DNA from 3 places in the Vibrio sp. STUT-A11 genome. Region 3 is predicted to be linked to each of the others. Evidence: predicted binding sites of a transcription regulator. Region 3 holds the regulator's gene; each other region holds the start of a gene.
The links. The regulator CRP, encoded in region 3, controls carbon source genes, mostly activating them, when cyclic AMP is high. The targets are predictions, from matches to a motif close to TGTGANNNNNNTCACA.

Region 1 (6,633 bases), 1.7 Mb from region 3:
ACAAAAAAAGAATCCTATGAATAATTCAGAACAGCCGACCTTCTTCTTCTTTGACTACGAAACTTGGGGTACAAACCCTGCAAAAGATCGTCCGAGTCAATTCGCTGGTGTTCGCACAGATGAAAATTTCAATATCATCGGCGAGCCTTTAGTGATGTATTGCCAGCCACCTGCTGATTACCTTCCTTCTCCTGAAGCAGCATTGATTACCGGGATTACTCCGCAAAAGGCGGTTCAGGAAGGCCTGCCTGAGCCTGAGTTCATTGCCAAAATTCATGCCGAGTTGTCTAAGCCAAATACCACCAGTTTGGGTTACAACAGTATTCGTTTTGATGATGAAGTCACGCGTTACACCTGTTACCGCAACTTTATAGATCCGTATGCGTGGAGTTGGCAGAACGGCAATTCGCGCTGGGATTTACTTGATGTGCTGCGCGCTTGTCATGCCCTTCGACCAGAAGGCGTTGAGTGGCCAGAAAATGAAGATGGGTTTACCAGCTTCAAACTCGAGCATCTGTCTGTTAAAAATGGTATTGAACACAGCAATGCGCACGATGCCATGGCTGACGTTATCGCAACGATTGAGATGGCGAAGAAAGTGAAAGCTGCTCAGCCTAAGTTGTTTGATTACTTCTTCTCAATGCGTCAAAAACGTAAGCTCAATGAATTGGTTGATATCGTCAACATGACGCCTCTGATGCACGTTTCTGGCATGTTAGGACGCGAGTGTCAGTACACCAGCTGGATTGTGCCTGTTGCCTGGCATCCGACAAACAACAACGCCGTTATCACGATTGATTTAGCCAAAGATCCACAACCAATCCTAGAGCTGTCTGCAGAAGAGCTGCACGAAAGGTTGTACACCAAGCGAGAAGATCTCGGTGATTTGCTGCCTGTGCCAGTTAAACTTGTTCACTTGAATAAGTGCCCAATTCTGGCACCTGCGAAGACGCTGACCGCTGAAAACGCAGAGTCTATCGGTATTGACCGTCAACAGTGTTTGAACAACCTGGCTTTGTTACGTCAGCATCCAGAGATTCGTGAAAAACTGATCAGCCTGTTTTCTGTTGAGCGTACATTTGAAAAAAGTGATGATGTGGATACTCAGCTTTACGATGGGTTCTTCTCACCTGCGGATCGCGCTGCAATGGATATTATTCGTGAAACCGATCCGAACAATTTGGCGGCGCTCGATATTGAATTCGATGACAAACGCATTAAACCACTGTTGTTCCGTTACCGTGCTCGAAACTTCCCTGGCACGCTAGACGAACAGGAACAAAGACGTTGGGCACAGCACTGCCGTGAAGTGTTTGAAAGCCAAATCGAAGAGTATATGCTGAATTTAGAAAACTTAGTTCACGAACATGAAAGTGACGAAAAGAAAATAGCACTATTAAAATCCGTTTATCGTTACGTCGAGAGCCTAGCCTCTTAATTTCTTACTTAAACAAGGGCACCGTATGGTGCACTTGTCGTTTTTATATGCTGCCAAAATGATAAAAAATCGATTATTACAACTGACCCAATTGCTCGTTTCCCTCTTTCTCATCATGGGAGCACTTGGGATTGGAGTTACTATTCAAAGATTTACTGACACTTCCGTCCCAGGCAGTGTTATCGGCATGATCCTGTTGTTCCTTTCTATGGCAACCGGACTTGTCAAAGTTGAGTGGGTGAAAACTGGCGCAACTCTGTTTATTCGCTACATGATCTTATTGTTCGTTCCAGTTAGTGTTGGCCTGATGGATCACTTCGACATGCTTTTCGCCAACGCACTACCCATTCTTGCCAGTGCGGTCGGCGGCACATTGATTGTGCTGGTGAGTCTCGCATGGCTGCTGGATTATTTGCTAAAGGAGAAACACTAATATGTGGATTTTACTCACTATTGTTGTTTTCCTTGTTGCACGTCAGATTGCGATTAAAGCGAACCACCCAATTGTTAACCCACTGCTTATTTGTATTGCGGTCATTATTCCGTTGTTGACCTACTTGAACGTGCCGTTTGACACTTACTACGCCGACAACGAAGTGTTTAGTTTCCTGCTACAACCAGCCGTTGTGGCGCTAGCTTACCCGTTATATGAGCAGCTTCCTCAGATCAGAGCAAACTGGCGCATCATTACCTTCGCTTGTGTTCTGGGCAGTGTTATGTCGATGATGACGGCAACTCTCATCGCCGTCGCTTTTCACACCGAGTTAAGTTTGATCGCGAGCTTGGTTGGTAAATCAGTGACCACCCCTATTGCGATGGAAATCTCCAGCCATCTTGGTGGTGAAGCGGCAGTTGCAGCGATTTTAGTACTTCTGGTTGGCTTATTGGGTGCGATTGTGGCTTACCCTATCTACAACCTGATTGGGATTAAACATCCTATTGCCCGCGGTTTAACCATGGGTACGGTGTCCCACGCACTGGGTACTGCGACGTGTGTTGAGAAACAACCAGCAGACGCAGCATTCTCGTCTTTGGCATTAGTGTTGTGCGGTATTATTACGTCGGTTCTGGCTCCGAGCTTTTTTGCACTAGCTGTCTGGTTATATCAATAAGAAATGCTTTTCGGCCTGCCTATTATCTGGGCAGGTCATCCTCTATTCTCTCCTACTCTCCTTCTAAAGATTGAAGTCCATTCACAACCTAGGCAACCTCTTGTGGAATAAATAGAAGCGACTCTCAACTACCCATTACTTGTCGATATGAGTGTGAGTTAATATATTTAAGAGATCGAAGTAACATTCAACGCCTGTGCAATCGAATACATGTGTGACCTCACTCTAAATATGTAACGTGAATTTTAGTTACATCATTTAATGTGATCTAAAGCACGGTACGTTTCTCCACTTTGCATAGAATAACTGTCCATGCAATAACAAGGATTCAACATGAAAAGTCGCATTGAACAAGCGCTAGCAAGCGCACCAGAAGCACTTTCAAACCAACTTGCTCCTATCATTTTAGCCGACGATTTTGATGCTACTCTTTCAGTACAGCAGTTTGAGCAGTTACTGTCTGCTACCGCTCTATCTGACAAAGAGCTGCGTGTTGCTCTGCTTCCTTTTGCCGCTGCTTATTCTTACGCGCCTATTTCTGAGTTTTATGTTGGTGCCATTGTTCGCGGGCTTTCAGGCCGTCTCTACTTCGGCGCAAACATGGAGTTCCTTGGTGTTCAACTTGGTCAAACTGTTCACGCAGAACAATCTGCAATCAGCCACGCCTGGATGAAGGGCGAACGCGGTGTTAAAGACATCACGATTAACTTTAGTCCTTGTGGCCACTGTCGTCAGTTCATGAACGAGCTGTCTACAGCGAAAGAGTTAAAAGTCCAATTGCCAGAGCGTGAAGAAAAATCGTTACATGAATATCTGCCTGAAGCATTTGGCCCGGCCGATTTGGGTATCAAATCTGGCTTAATGGCTGAAGTTAAGCATCAATTCGAATGTGAAGATAACGATGTGCTAATTCTAAAAGCCGTCGATGCGATGAACATGAGCCATGCCCCTTACACTAATAACCTCAGTGGCTTGGCGTTAGAGCTTGCTGATGGTCGCGTTTTCCAAGGCGCTTATGCAGAGAATGCGGCGTTTAACCCTAGCCTTCCTCCTCTTCAAGTTGCTTTGATTCAGGTACTACTGGCGGGTGAAACCTTTGATAACATCAAAGCGGCCGCTTTAGTGGAGAATTCAGAAGGTAAGATCAGTCATCTTGCTGATACGCAATCAACGTTAGAAGCGTTGAATCCCGACATTCCACTAAGTTTCGTTAACGTGTAATTTACATAATGATGTCGCTGAAAGCTCTACATGATGTAGAGCTTTTTTATTAGCAAAAAACCACACGCAAACGTTTGCTTTACGGTAAAAATTCAGTATGATCCCCTGCAAATTCTGTCTCATCACTTTATTTTGTAAGGGAACGATATGTTCGGTACTGCAACCAGCGCAAATGCTACTCGTGTATTACTTTTAGGCTCTGGCGAGCTTGGTAAAGAAGTCGCAATTGAATGTCAACGTCTGGGCCTGGAAGTCATTGCTTGTGACCGTTATGCGAATGCACCTGCAATGCAAGTCGCTCACCGCAGCTATGTGCTTGATATGCTGGATGGTCAAGCATTAGAAGAAATCATCAATAAAGAGCAACCCGCTTATGTTGTTCCTGAAATTGAAGCTATTGCAACCGAGAAGCTAGTCGAGCTTGAAGCAAAAGGTCTGAATGTCGTTCCAACGGCTAAGGCAACTAAACTTACGATGAACCGTGAAGGTATTCGTCGTTTAGCTGCTGAAGAGCTTGAGCTTACTACCTCCCCTTACCGATTTGCAGACAACTACGATGACTTTAAAGCAGCCGTCGAGTTCGTCGGCACCCCTTGCGTCGTTAAGCCAGTGATGAGCTCGTCTGGTAAAGGCCAGAGTGTCATTAAATCAGAAGCTGATATTGAAAAAGCATGGAACTACGCTCAAGAAGGTGGCCGCACTGGTGCTGGTCGTGTCATTGTTGAAGGCTTTATCGACTTTGATTACGAGATAACCTTACTAACCGTTCGTGCGGTTGATGGCGTACACTTCTGCGCACCAATCGGTCACCGTCAAGAAGATGGTGACTACCGCGAGTCATGGCAGCCTCAAGCAATGTCAGAAAATGCAGTAAAAGCCGCGCAATATGCAGCGGAAAAAGTCGTCAATGCATTAGGTGGCTATGGCATTTTCGGTGTAGAGTTGTTTGTGAAAGGTGACCAAGTGATCTTCAACGAGGTTTCGCCTCGCCCACACGACACAGGATTGGTCACCCTGATTTCTCAGGAAATGTCTGAGTTTGCACTTCACGTTCGTGCATTTACCGGCATGCCAATCAACAACATTGTCCAGTACGGCCCTTCTGCATCAGCAGTCATTCTTGGTCAGGGTACTTCTACCAACATTCGTTTTGATAATTTAGCTGACGCTTTAACGCAGCCACAAACGCAAGTTCGTCTATTTGGTAAGCCAGAAATCGACGGTCGCCGCCGCTTGGGTGTTGTTGTGACTCGTCGAAACAGCACAGAAGAGTCCGTTCAAGATGCGGTAGCAAATGCATCGAAGGTAAACATCGTTTACTAAGTCCTTTGTGACGGCCTGAAATAGCAAAAAAGCGCAGCTATATCAGCTTAATACCGTTCGTTTAACAGCGAACGGTATTATCATCCGTCATTCTGGACAGCGACGAAGGAGCATGATTCAGAATCTTCTATCCGAGCACTCTGTCGCCAAAATAATTCCTATATTGTTTTAGCTCGCTGATAATAGATTCCTAGTCTCGCTATGGCTCGCTGGAATGACCCGATTATGATGGCCGTTAAGCGATGAGCATTAGCTAAAATAGCGGTGCGCCATTATCCTAAGATCAATATTTAAGACGCTTCAATCAAATACACTTCTTCAGAAAAACGACTTAAGCCTTGCTTAGCAATTTTCGGGTGATTTTCATCCGCTTCGTCCACGTTCAGGCAAGTCACTTTGTAGCCCGAGAATAACTGTTCGATTTCATTCACTGGTACGCTAAATGGAGGTCCCGCCATTTCTTGCTGAGGGTAATTGAGTGTAACAAGCAGAATACGACCACCCGGTTTAAGCAGCTGTTTTAAACGATCAGCGTATTCTTCTCTCATTTCTTGCGGCAATGCAACCAATGCTGCTCGGTCGTAAACGATATCAACCTGAGAAACCGGTGCGGTAAAAAAGTCACCAGTGTAAATAGAAAGCTCGTCAAACTGATACAGCTCATGCATTCCATTTAGCGGCGTGACCATCGGCGTATAAAAATGCTCAGCAAAGAATGCACGTACCGCAATTTGACTTAATTCAACACCAATAACTTCATCATGTTTGGTCGCCAACCATGCAAGGTCTTCCGACTTACCACAAAGTGGAACCAATACGGTGTCTTCGCGCTTAGGGCTTGTGTGATGCCAATGCTGAGGCAGCAATGGGTTTACATCTTCCAAATGGAATCCGATTTTGTTGCTGGCCCACTTATTGTGCCAAAACTCTGGGTCTCTCATTTTATTTTCTACTTATCGGCTGAATTACGTTTTGTGGAGTAAGACTAATGATTTTTTCGAATTTGTCTATGGCGTTCATCTTTCGTTAATCCTCAAATGCTACGATGCATTCACGATATACGAAATGATACTGACGTTGAATTAACAGAACAATGAAAATGTAAATAGTGATCTAACGCATAATTCCACTGTAAACATGAGAGTTAACCTTGGAATATTTCAAAAGATCCCCATTTATGAATAACAACCTGATTTGCAAATCTTAGCGACTTCTTTGTCCCCATTTTCTAAGTGCAAGCAAGTTAAGGAGAGTGAATGAGCTTATTTTTACGTACAACAGCATTGATGCTTTTGGTACTAAGCCGTGCACCTGCATTCGCCGCGATGCCTATTGCGCCAACAAGTAGTGAACAGAATCGTTCTGCAAGTCAAAACGAGGTTTGTTCAAAACTATTCAAACACAGCCTAAGCGGCTTATATGGTATTCGAACTATCGACTCAAACCCAACTCAGCCATATTCTGATTTTGATATTCTTTACTCCAAAGCACACCAAGCTCAATTCGAACTTGAAACCATCTGTAAAAGTACCGCCCTTC
Region 2 (6,633 bases), 1.3 Mb from region 3:
GGTGCATTAATCAAAGGCGGTGCCGCATTAGAGTTGCTTGGGAAAGTGGAGTCGGTGGCTTTTGATAAAACCGGTACGCTGACCGAGGGTAAGCCAAAAGTCACCGATGTGTTGGCATATGGCGTAACTAAAGAGCAGTTAATGAGCCATACTGCGTCGATTGAAGTGGGGTCAAGTCACCCATTAGCCGTATCGTTGGTCAATAAGGCCAAAGAGTTGGGTATCACAATACCAGAAGCAAGCGAAAAAACTGTGCAGGTTGGCTCGGGCATAACAGGGCTCGTGGAAGGTAAGTTAATTCAGGTAATAGCCCCGTCGAAAGCGGAATTTCAGCTTTCCCAAGATATACAAGATCAGGTTACTGATCTGGAATCGTCGGGGAAAACAGTGGTTATTGTGCGCTTTGAGCAGAAAATCGTGGGTTTGATTACCTGGCAGGATACGTTACGTGAAGATGCGCAACTTACCGTTTCTGCTCTGAAAGGGTTAGGTATCAGCTCTGTGATGTTAACGGGAGATAACCCTCGTAGCGCGGAAGCCATCGCCAATCAAATAGGGTTAGATTATCAAGCCAGTTTGTTGCCTGCCGACAAAGTACATTATGTTGAAATGCTTTCGAAGCAGCATACCGTTGCAATGTTGGGAGATGGAATCAACGATGCGCCAGCGATGAAGGCTTCCAGTATTGGTATTGCCATGGGAGGCGGGACAGACGTGGCACTTGAAACGGCAGATGCGGCTCTGACTCATAATCGTCTGTCAGAACTACCAGCAATGATCGAATTGTCACGTGCGACAATGAACAATATTCGCCAGAACGTTGCGTTAGCACTTGGCCTGAAAGGCGTTTTTCTTGTGACGAGCTTGTTTGGTATTACTGGACTTTGGATGGCGGTACTGGCAGACAGCGGGGCGACGGCTTTAGTCACGCTGAATGCCCTGCGACTGTTACGCTTTAAGTCGAAACACAGGTAGTAATGAAACAAAGTTGCACTATATTTAACCCGGAACATGAGAGTGTCTCGGGTTTTTTGTTTCCCTAGACTCAATATTTTCCTGATTGATAGTCAGGCGTCCATAGCCTCTCATTTAATATGCAACTATGTTTTTGTTTCAATAAAAATGTGACCATGATCTATTTTATGTGAAAGTGGTATGGAATTACATTTTGTTGGTGTGACTGATATCACTATATATCCCGTTAAGGTTCGATACAGTTCTTCTGTACCCAACCACAGATTAATGAGCTTATTGCCGAAAAAATAAGCCACAATAAGGAGCGACTTATGTCTCAAGCTGTATTCCATCTAGGTGTTACTGAAGCTGATCTTAATGGTGCGACTCTAGCCATTATTCCAGGTGATCCTGCCCGCGTGCAAAAAATCGCAGAGCAAATGGAGAACCCAGTATTTCTTGCAAGCCAACGTGAATACACGCTATACCGTGCAGAGTTGGACGGTAAGCCTGTTGTGGTTTGTTCAACTGGTATTGGTGGCCCTTCGACTTCTATTGCGGTTGAAGAGTTAGCTCAGCTTGGCGTACGTACTTTCCTCCGCGTTGGTACCACTGGCGCTATCCAACCAAACGTAAACGTTGGTGACATGATTGTGACGACTGGTTCTGTTCGTCTGGATGGTGCTAGCCTGCACTTCGCGCCAATGGAGTTCCCTGCGGTCGCTGATTTTGATGTGGCGACTGCGATGAAAGCCGCTGTGGAAGAGTCGGGTGCTACTGTTCATATGGGAGTAACAGCATCAAGTGATACTTTCTACCCAGGCCAAGAACGTTACGATACATTTACTGGCCGTGTTGTTAAGCGTTTCCAAGGTTCAATGAAAGAGTGGCAAGACATGGGCGTGCTGAACTTTGAAATGGAGTCAGCGACACTGCTAACCATGTGTGCAAGCTCTGGCCTTAAAGCAGGTTGTGTTGCAGGTGTTATTATCAACCGTACGCAAAAAGAGATCCCGGATCACTCAACTCTGAAAGAGACAGAAGCTCGTTCTATCAAAGTTGTCGTAGAAGCAGCGCGTAAAATGCTTTAATTCGTCTTTCATTGACGCAAGAGAATCGAACAAGCCAGAGGGGAAACCTCTGGCTTTTTGCTTTTGGTTGTACTAACAATGACAAAAAGCAGCGTTTCCACTGCTTTTTGTATTTTGTTGATGATTAAACTTCGTCCGAACCACCTGCCGCTTTAAACCACGCAGTAAGGTGTGTTTTCAGATCTTTTAGCTCATCAGGACCAATCAGAGCTAATCCCAGATCTTCGGCACGAGTAATGTCGTTATGACGTAGCGGACGGAAGCTGACCAGCATTGCCCTAGCTTGTAGGCCACCTAACAAATCGCGCAGTGATTCCAGTTTATACAGCGTGTCATCGCCGTCATCACGCATACCCTTTGTTTTACACTCGATGATGTGAAGCTTGTTGTTTACCACTGTAGCCACATCAAGTTCATTGCGCACTTCACTTTCACCAAGCTTACGGTAGACCTGAACGTTCAATGAGCGGTCTTGAATCGTTGGCATGGTGTCTTGAATCTGCTTAACCGTACTGTGCACCAAAGTTTCTAGCCACTCGCCGTTAGAGAAGCGACGCGCATCTTCATTCGCAAAGGTTAGAATACCGTTTTCGTAGGTGGCAATGTGCGCCTCAACCAGATCGCTAATCAACATATTGAGCTCGCGATAGCCTTGTTGCTTTTCAGACAGCTCTACATCCAACTTCTGCTCTTTACGGCAAGTCGTTGCAAGGTAGTTCAGTGTCGCTAAGCCAGGGCCAAGCTCAAGAGCGTTTGATGCCCAACGTTCACCTAAATCGTATAGCTTTTTATCCAGCAGAGGAGGAAGGTCAAGGTATTGGAACTCGCCTCGAGCACCAAAGATAGTCAGATAATCGGCAATCTTAATATGGTCTTCTACCTGGGTGTCTTCTTGGCCATCAGGGTAAAGCCAGCATAATTTGTCGCTGTTTGGTTCAACCACAAAGATTGGCCAGTGATAAGTGCGGAAGACTTCATAAACAGAAAGTAGACGATGTCTGAGGCCACAGCTGGCATTGAGTTTTACTTCTTCGCCGCGGTCATGAAGGTCTTTCGCTAATTTCTGAATCGACTGTTTAATCAACGAGGTATTGACTGCGGAAGGGATCTCAAAGAATTCGGAGGTAATCTCGCGCTGCGTTAATACGGAACTCAACCGGTTGTACATTTCTTTTTGGCTTGAGTCGCCGATGAAGACTATATGCGAACTTAGTGTGCGATTATCCAACAGGGGAGTAACCAACCTCACTGGGTCTTGGTCAATAATACCAACATGAACAGCCATAGATTTTCCTTTTTATGCGGCCGCTCGAAAATAGATATGCAAGAGGATGAGCCGGCCATACTAACGATATGTAGACACGGCGTATAAAAAACAAGGGCGACATCATAAAAAGTCGCCCTTGCACAGTTGGTTGAACCAGTTCCGGTAACGCCCCCTATAGCTTAAAGCGGTGCACCAGTGCGTTTTGTTGATGTGCTAGGTTGGTCAGCGACTCACTGGTTTGTGCGATGCTCGACATTGCCTGATAGCTTTTATCTGCGATATTGCTGATGTCTTCAATGCTACGTGCGATGTCTGCTGATGTTTCACTCTGCTCCGCTGCTGCTTGCGAAATATGGGTACTCATTTGACTGATTTCGATGATAAGAGCCTGAATTTCTTCCATCGAGCTATTGGCTTTTGAAGCTTGCTCCACAGAGACTTCCATATCGTTCATACAGCTTTGAATGACGTGGTTGGCGGAAAGGGAACTCGATTGCAGATTGCTGATCATCGATTCAATTTCCGTAGTGGATTCTGTGGTTCTGGAGGCAAGCACACGTACTTCATCGGCGACGACGGCAAAACCACGCCCCTGATCGCCAGCGCGAGCGGCCTCAATGGCAGCATTCAGCGCCAATAGGTTGGTTTGCTCGGCAATGTTACGAATTACATCCAGAATAGAGCCAATCTGTCCGCTCATCTTCTGTAATTCAGATACGGCACTGACAGATTCATGTAAACGCGTCTCCAGTTGATTAATGGTGCTTATATTGCCACTCATCGTATTACGACCTTCTTCTGAAGCAGACTCTACACGCTGGACCATTTCTAGAGAACTTTGAGCATTTTGTGCCACCTCCTGAACGGAATGAGACATTTCTGTCATGGCTGTCGCGACATTCGCGGTCTGTTCACGTTGAGAGTTCAATTGCCTCTGGGCTAAGGAAGAGGTTTGCTCGTTAGTGGCGGCCGTAGACGCTAAGTTTTCAGACGCATCGTTCAATTTAACCAGAATGTTGTGCAGGCTGTCAGCGAGAGAATTGATGTGGCCACTTACCCGACTGAATTCATTTTTGTAACGAATATCTATTCGCTGCGTCATATCTCCTTCGGTTAAGCTCTCAAGTACGTTCAGGATCTTGGTCAGAGGTTCGCGCACACTGTGAGCAATGTGATAGCCGATGGCGGCAGCAAACAGCACGACGACAACACCAATGATCATGGCTTTTGTGACACCTGCAGAGTATATATCACCCGCCTCAGCAAGGGAGTCATTTAATTTATCTGTGGCGGTAGTTGTAAACTGCTTCAGAATCGCCATGGTTGCGTCTACTTTGCTGGTAAGGTTTGCTATGTTGGCATACAGCGCAGAGCGAGCGGTGAGGTAGCTGTTGTGTTGATCCAGAACGCCACCACGTTTACCCACATCACGGGTGAACTGTTCGACAGAATCGCCAAAGGCCTTTTGAAGTTCAGGCAATTGTGCAGCCAAACCACGGAACGCGTCGTTTAAGTGCGATATCGCTTTGCGGTTTTTAGTGACGGCTTTGGTAACAAACTCAGAGTTAGAGCTGGCTAAGGCATCTGAGGTGATCACTTCGGCGTCTTTCAGTTTGATGAAGTAGCTTTTCGCCATCACTTTCACCGAGATACTAGATTGATCATCAACGTATTCTTTTAGCCCGATAGAAAGTTCAGTATTCAGCTTTTGGAAGCGTCGTGAAGATTTCTGAACCGCTTCTTGGGCTGAGAACATGGATTCGTAGTTATCCATCGCTTCGATAGCTTCTGTAAAGTAGCTTCGTTCTAATGATTTCAGCTTGGCAAATGGTTCGGCTAGGGAAGGGTAGATTTCACTCGCGGATTTTAATTGCTCCAGGGTGGATTCAAAACGTTGTTGAGATTTGGCGAATTCCTGACGCATTTCGTCCATGCGTTGTTTATTCTCTGTTGTCAGAAAGTCTTTGAAAGATTTATCTGCTGAAAGCAACTCGACACTGGTTTGGTTCGATAGCGAAACCAGCGGTAAAGATGACTCGGATACGGTCTGAAACTTGCCATGAATGTCATTCATTCCGCCCATCATTATGGCAATAGTGACGGCGAACAGGATGATGATAAGTCCAAAACCAGCATACATCCGTTTAATTACTGAACCTCGCATACGTGAGCGTCCTCTCCCAGAAAATAGACAAAAAGGTTTCCAAATAACGTCAAAATGCTGGCTTCGTAGTGGTTTAGTCCATATTTGGTCAGTATCTGTAAGTAATTTGGAGATAATTTATAGTTGTCTTAAAAATGTAACAAAATTAACCGGATTGTATTGACTATGCGACGCGCATTTTATGACGCAGGCTACAAAAAAAGCTTTGTTTTAAATACCTTAATGAATAATGTTAAGTGAACACTGTTTTTATTGAGCTCTGCTTAGGGTTGGCGCATACTAACTACGTTACACAACTTATAAAATGGAGTACCTATGCCGGAAGAGACTATCTTTAGTAAAATTATTCGTAAGGAAATCCCAGCTGATGTTCTTTACCAAGACGATTTAGTGACTGCTTTTCGTGACATTAACCCGCGCGCGCCTAGCCATATCCTTATTATCCCAAATAAATTGATTCCGACAGTGAATGATGTCGAAGCTGAAGATGAAGCGATGCTGGGACGTCTATTTACCGTCGCGAGAAAGCTTGCAGAAGACGAAGGCATTGCTGAAGACGGTTACCGCTTGATCGTGAACTGCAACCCACATGGTGGTCAGGAGGTTTATCACATTCACATGCACCTATTGGGCGGCCGTCCTTTAGGGCCAATGGTAGTAAGTTAGTCTGCATCAATAGGGTGGTGAATACGCCACCCAATTTATACTCTTTTCTGGGCACACATTTGTGGAGATAAATGTGAAATTAGGTGTGAAGCTATTAGGGCTAGTGAGTTGGGCTCTTATGGCGACTGGCTGTGCTAATTTGTCTGCGGGTAATTTATTTAGCCATTACAGTGATCAAAACCAAGACATGTATCAGGCTGTGGTTGCTGGAGAATATGTGAAAGCCAAACAACTTCAGTCGAATGATGTGGGTGGTGAGATACTTGGCAATTTCGAAAAAGGCAGACTTTCATTTCTCGCTCAAGACTACCCAACCAGTCTCAGTGCATTGGAGAAAAGCGATCGCGCTGTTCGTGTTCAACAAGACCGAGCCACTATCTCGCTCTCCGAGACCACCACCAGCGTCGGGGCTTTAGCCATCAATGATAACCTCAAAGATTATCAACCTGCTGACTATGAGCTTGGCTTTCTGCACTTATATCTGGGCCTCA
Region 3 (6,633 bases):
TTTGGTGGTCCTGGTGCATCAGGCAACCTTCGTCCAAGCGCATACTATGCGGCTGACTACTGTGCTTACCCAATGGCATCAATGGAAGGTGGCGAAACACTACTTCCCGCGACATTGAGCCCAGGTGTAGAACTTTAAATTTCAACAATAGAGCCACGATGGTACTTCGTGGCTCAGATTGCCGATGCATCATTAAAGTATGGAGTCTTAATGAGGTCAGCATGAAAATAATTAAAAAATGGGTGTGCGACTGACTGATACTTCATCACAGGTTAGGCTGCTCGTTCATTATTCTGGACAGAGTTATACCAATCGTAGTAAATAACTGACCATTCTAACTTGTTAAAACGCTCGATAACTGCGTTAGAATTTTTGATTGTAGAGTAACTACTTATCGAAAATTCTGCCTTGTTCTCAAACGTTTTTCCTACGTTATTTATGTTCTCTTACTTACTGTGATTGGTATTAGGGCTGTGAACGAGCCGCCAACATTCTTACCCTACATCTCGTAACAAGGAGCCGTTATGACCCCTGATGTGTTATTCCAATCGTTATGGCAAGACTATATTCAGCGTCTTTGCCCCTCTGCTGCTAAAGTTCATCAACTTCTTCAAGAAGATGAGCCTTTGATTAACGACCATATTGCACTGCGCACATTCAATGTTGAGCCTCTTGGCATTGAGACGCTGGCTAAGCCATTTTTAGCGATTGGTTACAAGGCGTGTGGTGACTATGTATTTGAAAGCAAAAAGCTTGTCGCTAAGCACTACGAGCACCCAGACCAAAAACAGCCTAAAGTGTTCATCAGTGAGCTCAAAGTAGAAGAGTGTTCGCCAGAGTTACAAGCGATTGTTTCTAAACTGGCAGCACAAGTGGATACAGATAAACTCGCAGATAGCGCATTTTTATATGGCGGCCGCTTATGGGATCTTAGTTTTGCAGATTACCAGGTTTTGGAAAAAGAGAGTGAATACGCGTCCTGGCTGGCGGCTCATGGATACGGCGCTAACCACTTCACGGTCAGCGTAAATCAACTGAATCAGCATGATGAAGTGAAGCAAGTGAACGATCACTTACGCCAAGCTGGATTTGTGATTAACGAGTCGGGTGGCGAAGTGAAAGGCTCGCCTGAAGTCCTGTTAGAACAGTCTTCAACTATGGCAGATAAAGTGCCGGTTAACTTTACTGAAGGCTCTGAGAACATTCCGGGTGGATTCTACGAATTCGCTAAGCGTTACCCAATGGACAATGGTGAGCTTTACCCAGGCTTTGTTGCAGCATCGGCAGACAAAATTTTTGAAAGCACGAATGGCTAATCCATGTCGTTAACTCGATTCCTGAGAGCATAGCTCGAACCCTGGCCTGAATAGAAAAAGCCACCAATGCTGCCATTGGTGGCTTTATTATTTTCTTTACACTACTCGAATCAGAGATTAACGAGTACCGTAAACGACGATAGTTTTACCGTGCGCAGAGATTAGATTCTGCTCTTCTAGCATCTTCAAGATACGACCAACTGTCTCACGAGAACAGCCAACAATTTGACCGATTTCTTGACGAGTGATCTTGATTTGCATGCCATCTGGGTGAGTCATCGCGTCTGGTTGTTTTGCAAGGTTCAGAAGCGTCTGAGCGATACGACCAGTTACGTCTAGGAACGCTAGGTCACCCACTTTTTGGCTGGTTACTTGAAGGCGACGAGCCATCTGCGCAGAAAGACGCATTAGGATGTCTGGGTTTACTTGGATAAGCTGACGGAATTTCTTGAAAGAAATCTCAGCAACTTCACAAGGAGATTTAGCTCGAACCCAAGCTGTACGCTCTTGGTCTTCCTCGAATAGACCAAGTTCACCAATAAAGTCACCTTGGTTTAGGTAAGAAAGGATCATTTCCTTACCTTCTTCGTCTTTGATAAGAACCGCAACAGAACCTTTAACGATGTAGTATAAGGTTTCAGCTTTTTCACCAGCGTGAATCAGCGTGCTCTTTGAAGGGTACTTATGAATGTGACAGTGTGAAAGAAACCACTCTAATGTCGGGTCGGTTTGAGGTTTACCTAGAACCATAATATCTCACTTCCTCTGCAGGGTACGCTTGCGCTATCCATATTTTAGCTAAGCCTGAATCAGGCTTACTAGAATAAGAGCACTTTTTATATGCTGCAAGCTATCTTGTGTTTCGGTAAGAAATAGTATCCTTTTTCTAGGATGATTTCTTGATTTTAATCGTGCCATGGTTGCTATTTTGTACGCAAAACTGTGCACATGATCACGGTATGAAAAGTAAACACTCCGAAAGCGAGATTTTTAGCCAATTTTTCCTGTTTCTATCAGTTGTTGTAGGATAGGCCTCACGATCAGCTCCATTGCAAAACTCATCTTACCGCCCGGCACGACTATCGTGTTGTGACGTGACATAAACGAACCGTCAATCATGGCCAACAGGTAAGGGAAGTCGACATTCTTGATCCCACGTAGTCGGATGACCACAAAGCTTTCATCCAGACTCGGGATGCCTTTCGCATTGAGTGGGTTCGATGTATCCACGGTTGGCACGCGCTGAAAGTTGATATGAGTACGTGAAAACTGCGGAGTAATGTAATTCAGATAGTCATCCATCGAGCGTACGATGGAGTCCATGACGGCCTCTCTTGAGTGGCCGCGGTCACGCGTATCCCGGACGAATTTTTGGATCCACTCCAGGTTCACAATCGGTACCATGCCAATCAGAAAATCGACATGTTGTGATACGTTCACTTCACCATCGACCACGCCACCGTGCAGCCCTTCATAGAAGAGTACGTCGCTGTTGTCTGGTAGGTCTTGCCACGGTGTGAAAGTGCCTGGCATCTGGTTGTACGGTACCGCTTCATCAAAGGTGTGTAGATAACGGCGTATGCTGCCAGTGCCTTCCTCACCATATTGGCGGAAAAACTTTTCCAAGCCAGGAAAGTCATTCGCCTGAGGACCAAAGTAGCTGATGTGTCTGCCTTGCTCGCGCGCTTTACGAATTTCGATATCCATTTCCGGGCGGGTAAAGCGATGGAAGCTGTCACCTTCAACCCAAGCTGGTTTGACGTTCATCATATTGAACATCTTACGGAAGGCTTCAGATGTAGTGGTCGTGCCGGCTCCGGATGAGCCGGTAACTGCAATAATTGGGTGTTTAGCTGACATGACAAACCTTGTCGAAAATTACTTTCCTTTAAGTGCAGCAGGCATCTACTGCACAAGTGATAGTCCACTATAGCACGTAACTACGGCTTGTCATCGGGTGGGGTACGGTAAAATGTGAAGGGCTTGGGGAAATGGTTTAATACTTTGCTTTTAATTGAATATCCACAGTTTCATGCAGTTCGGAATACACGATAACCGCTTCGCCTTTCTCTAGCTGCGATTTCACCTGATCGATCTTATCTTGCAGAGATACTTCCAGCGTGCCGTAATCTGTTCCTTCACGCAGAACAAATTCACGAATCAGGTTTTCCAGTGTTTCTGGCGCAATGTCTTGCCAAGGAATGATCATCAATACCTCAAAATTTTATGACGAGTGGGTAGGATATGTCGACCTTTGCAGCAAAAAATCAGTTCTAAAGGCCAACCTCTCCAAGTCTACTGTGTCTTACGTTTTGATACAGCAGAAAGATGATCAGCAGCGATACTCTCGTAATAGGATGGCAGCGCTTCTTCGAGCCAAAACTTTGGCTTTAATGCAGACCCTGAGATAAAACCAACATGCCCGCCGTGTTCATACAGGCGATAGTCAATATTGGCAGGCAGGACAAACTTAGGGATAACCGCATCGGTCATAAATGGGTCATCCTTAGCGTGAATGATCAGCGTGGGCAGTTTGATCTGTTGTAACTTGCTCAGCCCAGAGCATTGGGTGTAATAGTCCTGCGCATCTTTAAACCCATGCAGAGGTGCTGTGATCAAATCGTCGAACTCTTGTAAGCGAGTGACACGCTTGATTGAATTGTAAGAGAGTGCCAGCTCTCCATGGAGTAACGTGTGCTTTTGTAAGGCGTTCCGCTTTAATGATGAAAGTAAATATCGGCGGTAAACCTTGGAAAATCCCTGTTCAATGCGGTTAGCGCAAGCCGCTAAGTCGAGAGGCGCCGACACAATGGTTGCCGCTTTCAATATCGGGTTATCTTGGTATTGCGCTAAGTAGTTTGCCAGCATATTTCCCCCTAAGGAAATGCCAATGGCAACTTTAGGGTTGTCCGGAAATTGCCTTTCAAGATGTTCAAGGAAAAAGCGAGCGTCTGTCACTTCTCCTGAGTGATAAGCGCGGGCTTTTTTGTTTGGTTTCCCGCTACAGCCACGAAAGTGCATCATCACTGAAAGCCAGCCAGACTGAGCAAATGCGTTCATCAATCCGTTGGCATACGGGCTGTAGAAGCAGCCTTCCAGGCCGTGAAACAGGATAAAAATAGGTTTGTGCTGAGTGGTTTCTTTGTTTGGATCTTCACTCCAGGCGAGATCAAGAAAATCGCCATCCGTGGTATCCAGCGTTTGCCAGACAGGGGAAAACAACGCTTTTTTACGAATAAAGCGTGGTAGAAGGGTCTGGAGGTGTGGGTTTTTCATCCCAGCGGCTGCTAAAAATTGTGTCATACCTAACTGCTCTTATGCGCCCTCCAACATCCATGGGAGAACTTATTAATATAATCCTTTATAAATATTATAGGTACTTTATACCTAAATGACTTCAAGATGCAGGATTCAGAGTGTTGTCACCGGCGCTAGTTCAAGGAACCAGCATTTCACGTTGTGTAATACAATTTATGAATGCTTTGGCGGGTGAATATTTGGCACTGGGATAGCAAAAGCTTGTTGTAGATGTTCACCGCCCAACTGGCGGCAATATCTGAGCGTGAGAGGATCGCCGTCGTTTTTGATCAGGCTGAGTGAGTTAATACAGTCGACTAAGTCGGATTGTTGCTGTTTCTCTAGCTGCAGCTCAAACTGCAGAGTTTCACGATACAATGCGTCGTTGACCTGAGATTTGAGGTGGCGTCGCAGATCGCGAAAAGAGTGCAGCAAGGTCTCGCTTCGGCCCAGACAGCTTTGAACTAAATGCCAGTCTTTCTCTTGGAAAATAAGCTGCTGCTCGTCGAGCCATCGGAGCAGCAGTAGTAGATTCACGTTGCCGTGATAATTGTTTTGTAGTGATAGGCACGCTTCTTTTACTTCCCGCACGCCATAAAACTGCAAACTGAATTGCCATAGGTGCTCTAAGGTAAGGGGGTATTCTGCGTGCTTATTTGTCATTGATTAAACTCTAGCTCCATCTGCTCAAGTTCTTCCTGAGCTGACATCCATTCCATTTCTACTTCTTCGAGCTCTGATTTGCTCGACGATTGAAGCGCTAACACTTCATTTAGTTTAGCTTTATTTTCGGCTTCATACAGAGAGTTATCCGCCAATTGTTCTTCAGCTTTTGCTAGTGCTGCTCCCAACTTATCCATTTTATTTTCTAATTGTGTCAGCGTTTTGCGAATTGGTGCCGTTTGTTTACGAAATTCGGCTTCGCGGCGTTTCTGCTCTTTCTTCGCAACGGCGCTATTGGCGGTGTCTTTCGCCGGTTGTGATGCCTGTGCCTCTTTACGCTCAACTTTTTGTTGCTCTGTTAACCATTTATAGTAGTCATTTAAGTCGCCATCAAATGGGGCCACCTGGCGGTCGTGGACGAGGTACAAGTCATCTGTGGTGGCGCGTAGCAGATAGCGGTCGTGCGAGACAATCACCATGGCGCCTTCAAACGTTTGCAGTGCAAAAGTCAATGCTTGACGCATGTCTAAGTCTAAGTGGTTGGTTGGCTCATCGAGCAGTAATAGGTTCGGTTTTTGCCAAACAATCAATGCCAATACCAAACGTGCTTTTTCACCACCCGAGAATGGCGCGACTTTTTCCAGCGCTTTATCGCCCTGGAAGCCAAAACTACCCAAGTAATCACGTAACTGTTGTTCGGTTTGATTCGGTGCGATTTGCATTAAGTGCTGTAGTGGCGTTTCTTCAGGGTGCAGCGTTTCAAGCTGGTGCTGAGCGAAGTAGCCAATCTTCACGCCTTGTGAATAGGTCAGGTCGCCGCCTTGGGCTTTGAGCTCGCCAGAAAGCAGTTTGATCAGCGTTGATTTACCTGCACCATTGCGACCAAGTAGACCGATACGGCTGCCAGGGACTAGGTTAAGGCGGATTTTCTCCAGAATTAAGTTGTCATCGTAGCCTGCCGAGACATCATCCATCATCATGATTGGATTTGGTAAAGCGGCAGGTTGACGGAATTCAAAGCTGAATGGGTTATCGAACTGCGCTGGTAGTACTTTCTCCATGCGTTCCAGTGCCTTAATTCGGCTCTGCGCCTGACGTGCTTTGGACGCTTTGTAGCGGAATCGGTCGATGTAGCTTTGCATGTGCGACATCTGCTTTTGCTGCTTCTCGAACATCGCTTGCTGAAGAATCATTTTTTGCGCACGCTGGTTTTCGAATGACGAGTAGTTACCGGTGTATTCATTCAGCTGCTGATTTTCGATGTGAATGATGCGACCAACGATAGGATCAAGGAAATCACGGTCGTGCGAAATCAGAATTAACGTGCCCGGGTAGTTTTGTAGCCAGCGTTCCAACC

Region 1: the regulator CRP is predicted to act here: its motif matches at 2,764-2,779, upstream of cdd (cytidine deaminase).
Region 2: the regulator CRP is predicted to act here: its motif matches at 1,176-1,191, upstream of udp (uridine phosphorylase).

What each region holds. Positions count from the first base shown of each region.
Region 1 is NZ_AP026763.1:1,995,060-2,001,692, forward strand. Features, by position in the region: gene sbcB (exodeoxyribonuclease I) at 17-1,438, shown strand; gene OO774_RS09450 (CidA/LrgA family protein) at 1,497-1,871, shown strand; gene OO774_RS09455 (LrgB family protein) at 1,873-2,550, shown strand; gene cdd (cytidine deaminase) at 2,884-3,771, shown strand; gene purT (formate-dependent phosphoribosylglycinamide formyltransferase) at 3,919-5,094, shown strand; gene OO774_RS09470 (thiopurine S-methyltransferase) at 5,385-6,035, opposite strand; gene OO774_RS09475 (RelA/SpoT domain-containing protein) at 6,351-6,633, shown strand, end outside.
Region 2 is NZ_AP026763.1:2,318,291-2,324,923, reverse strand. Features, by position in the region: gene OO774_RS10875 (zinc/cadmium/mercury/lead-transporting ATPase) at 1-975, shown strand, start outside; gene udp (uridine phosphorylase) at 1,287-2,045, shown strand; gene OO774_RS10865 (DUF1887 family protein) at 2,170-3,330, opposite strand; gene OO774_RS10860 (methyl-accepting chemotaxis protein) at 3,485-5,476, opposite strand; gene hinT (purine nucleoside phosphoramidase) at 5,792-6,142, shown strand; gene OO774_RS10850 (hypothetical protein) at 6,216-6,633, shown strand, end outside.
Region 3 is NZ_AP026763.1:280,756-287,388, forward strand. Features, by position in the region: gene astD (succinylglutamate-semialdehyde dehydrogenase) at 1-138, shown strand, start outside; gene OO774_RS01340 (DUF1338 domain-containing protein) at 525-1,316, shown strand; gene crp (cAMP-activated global transcriptional regulator CRP) at 1,434-2,066, opposite strand; gene OO774_RS01350 (phosphoribulokinase) at 2,307-3,176, opposite strand; gene OO774_RS01355 (YheU family protein) at 3,313-3,525, opposite strand; gene OO774_RS01360 (hydrolase) at 3,612-4,619, opposite strand; gene OO774_RS01365 (TIGR02444 family protein) at 4,788-5,276, opposite strand; gene OO774_RS01370 (ABC transporter ATP-binding protein) at 5,273-6,633, opposite strand, start outside.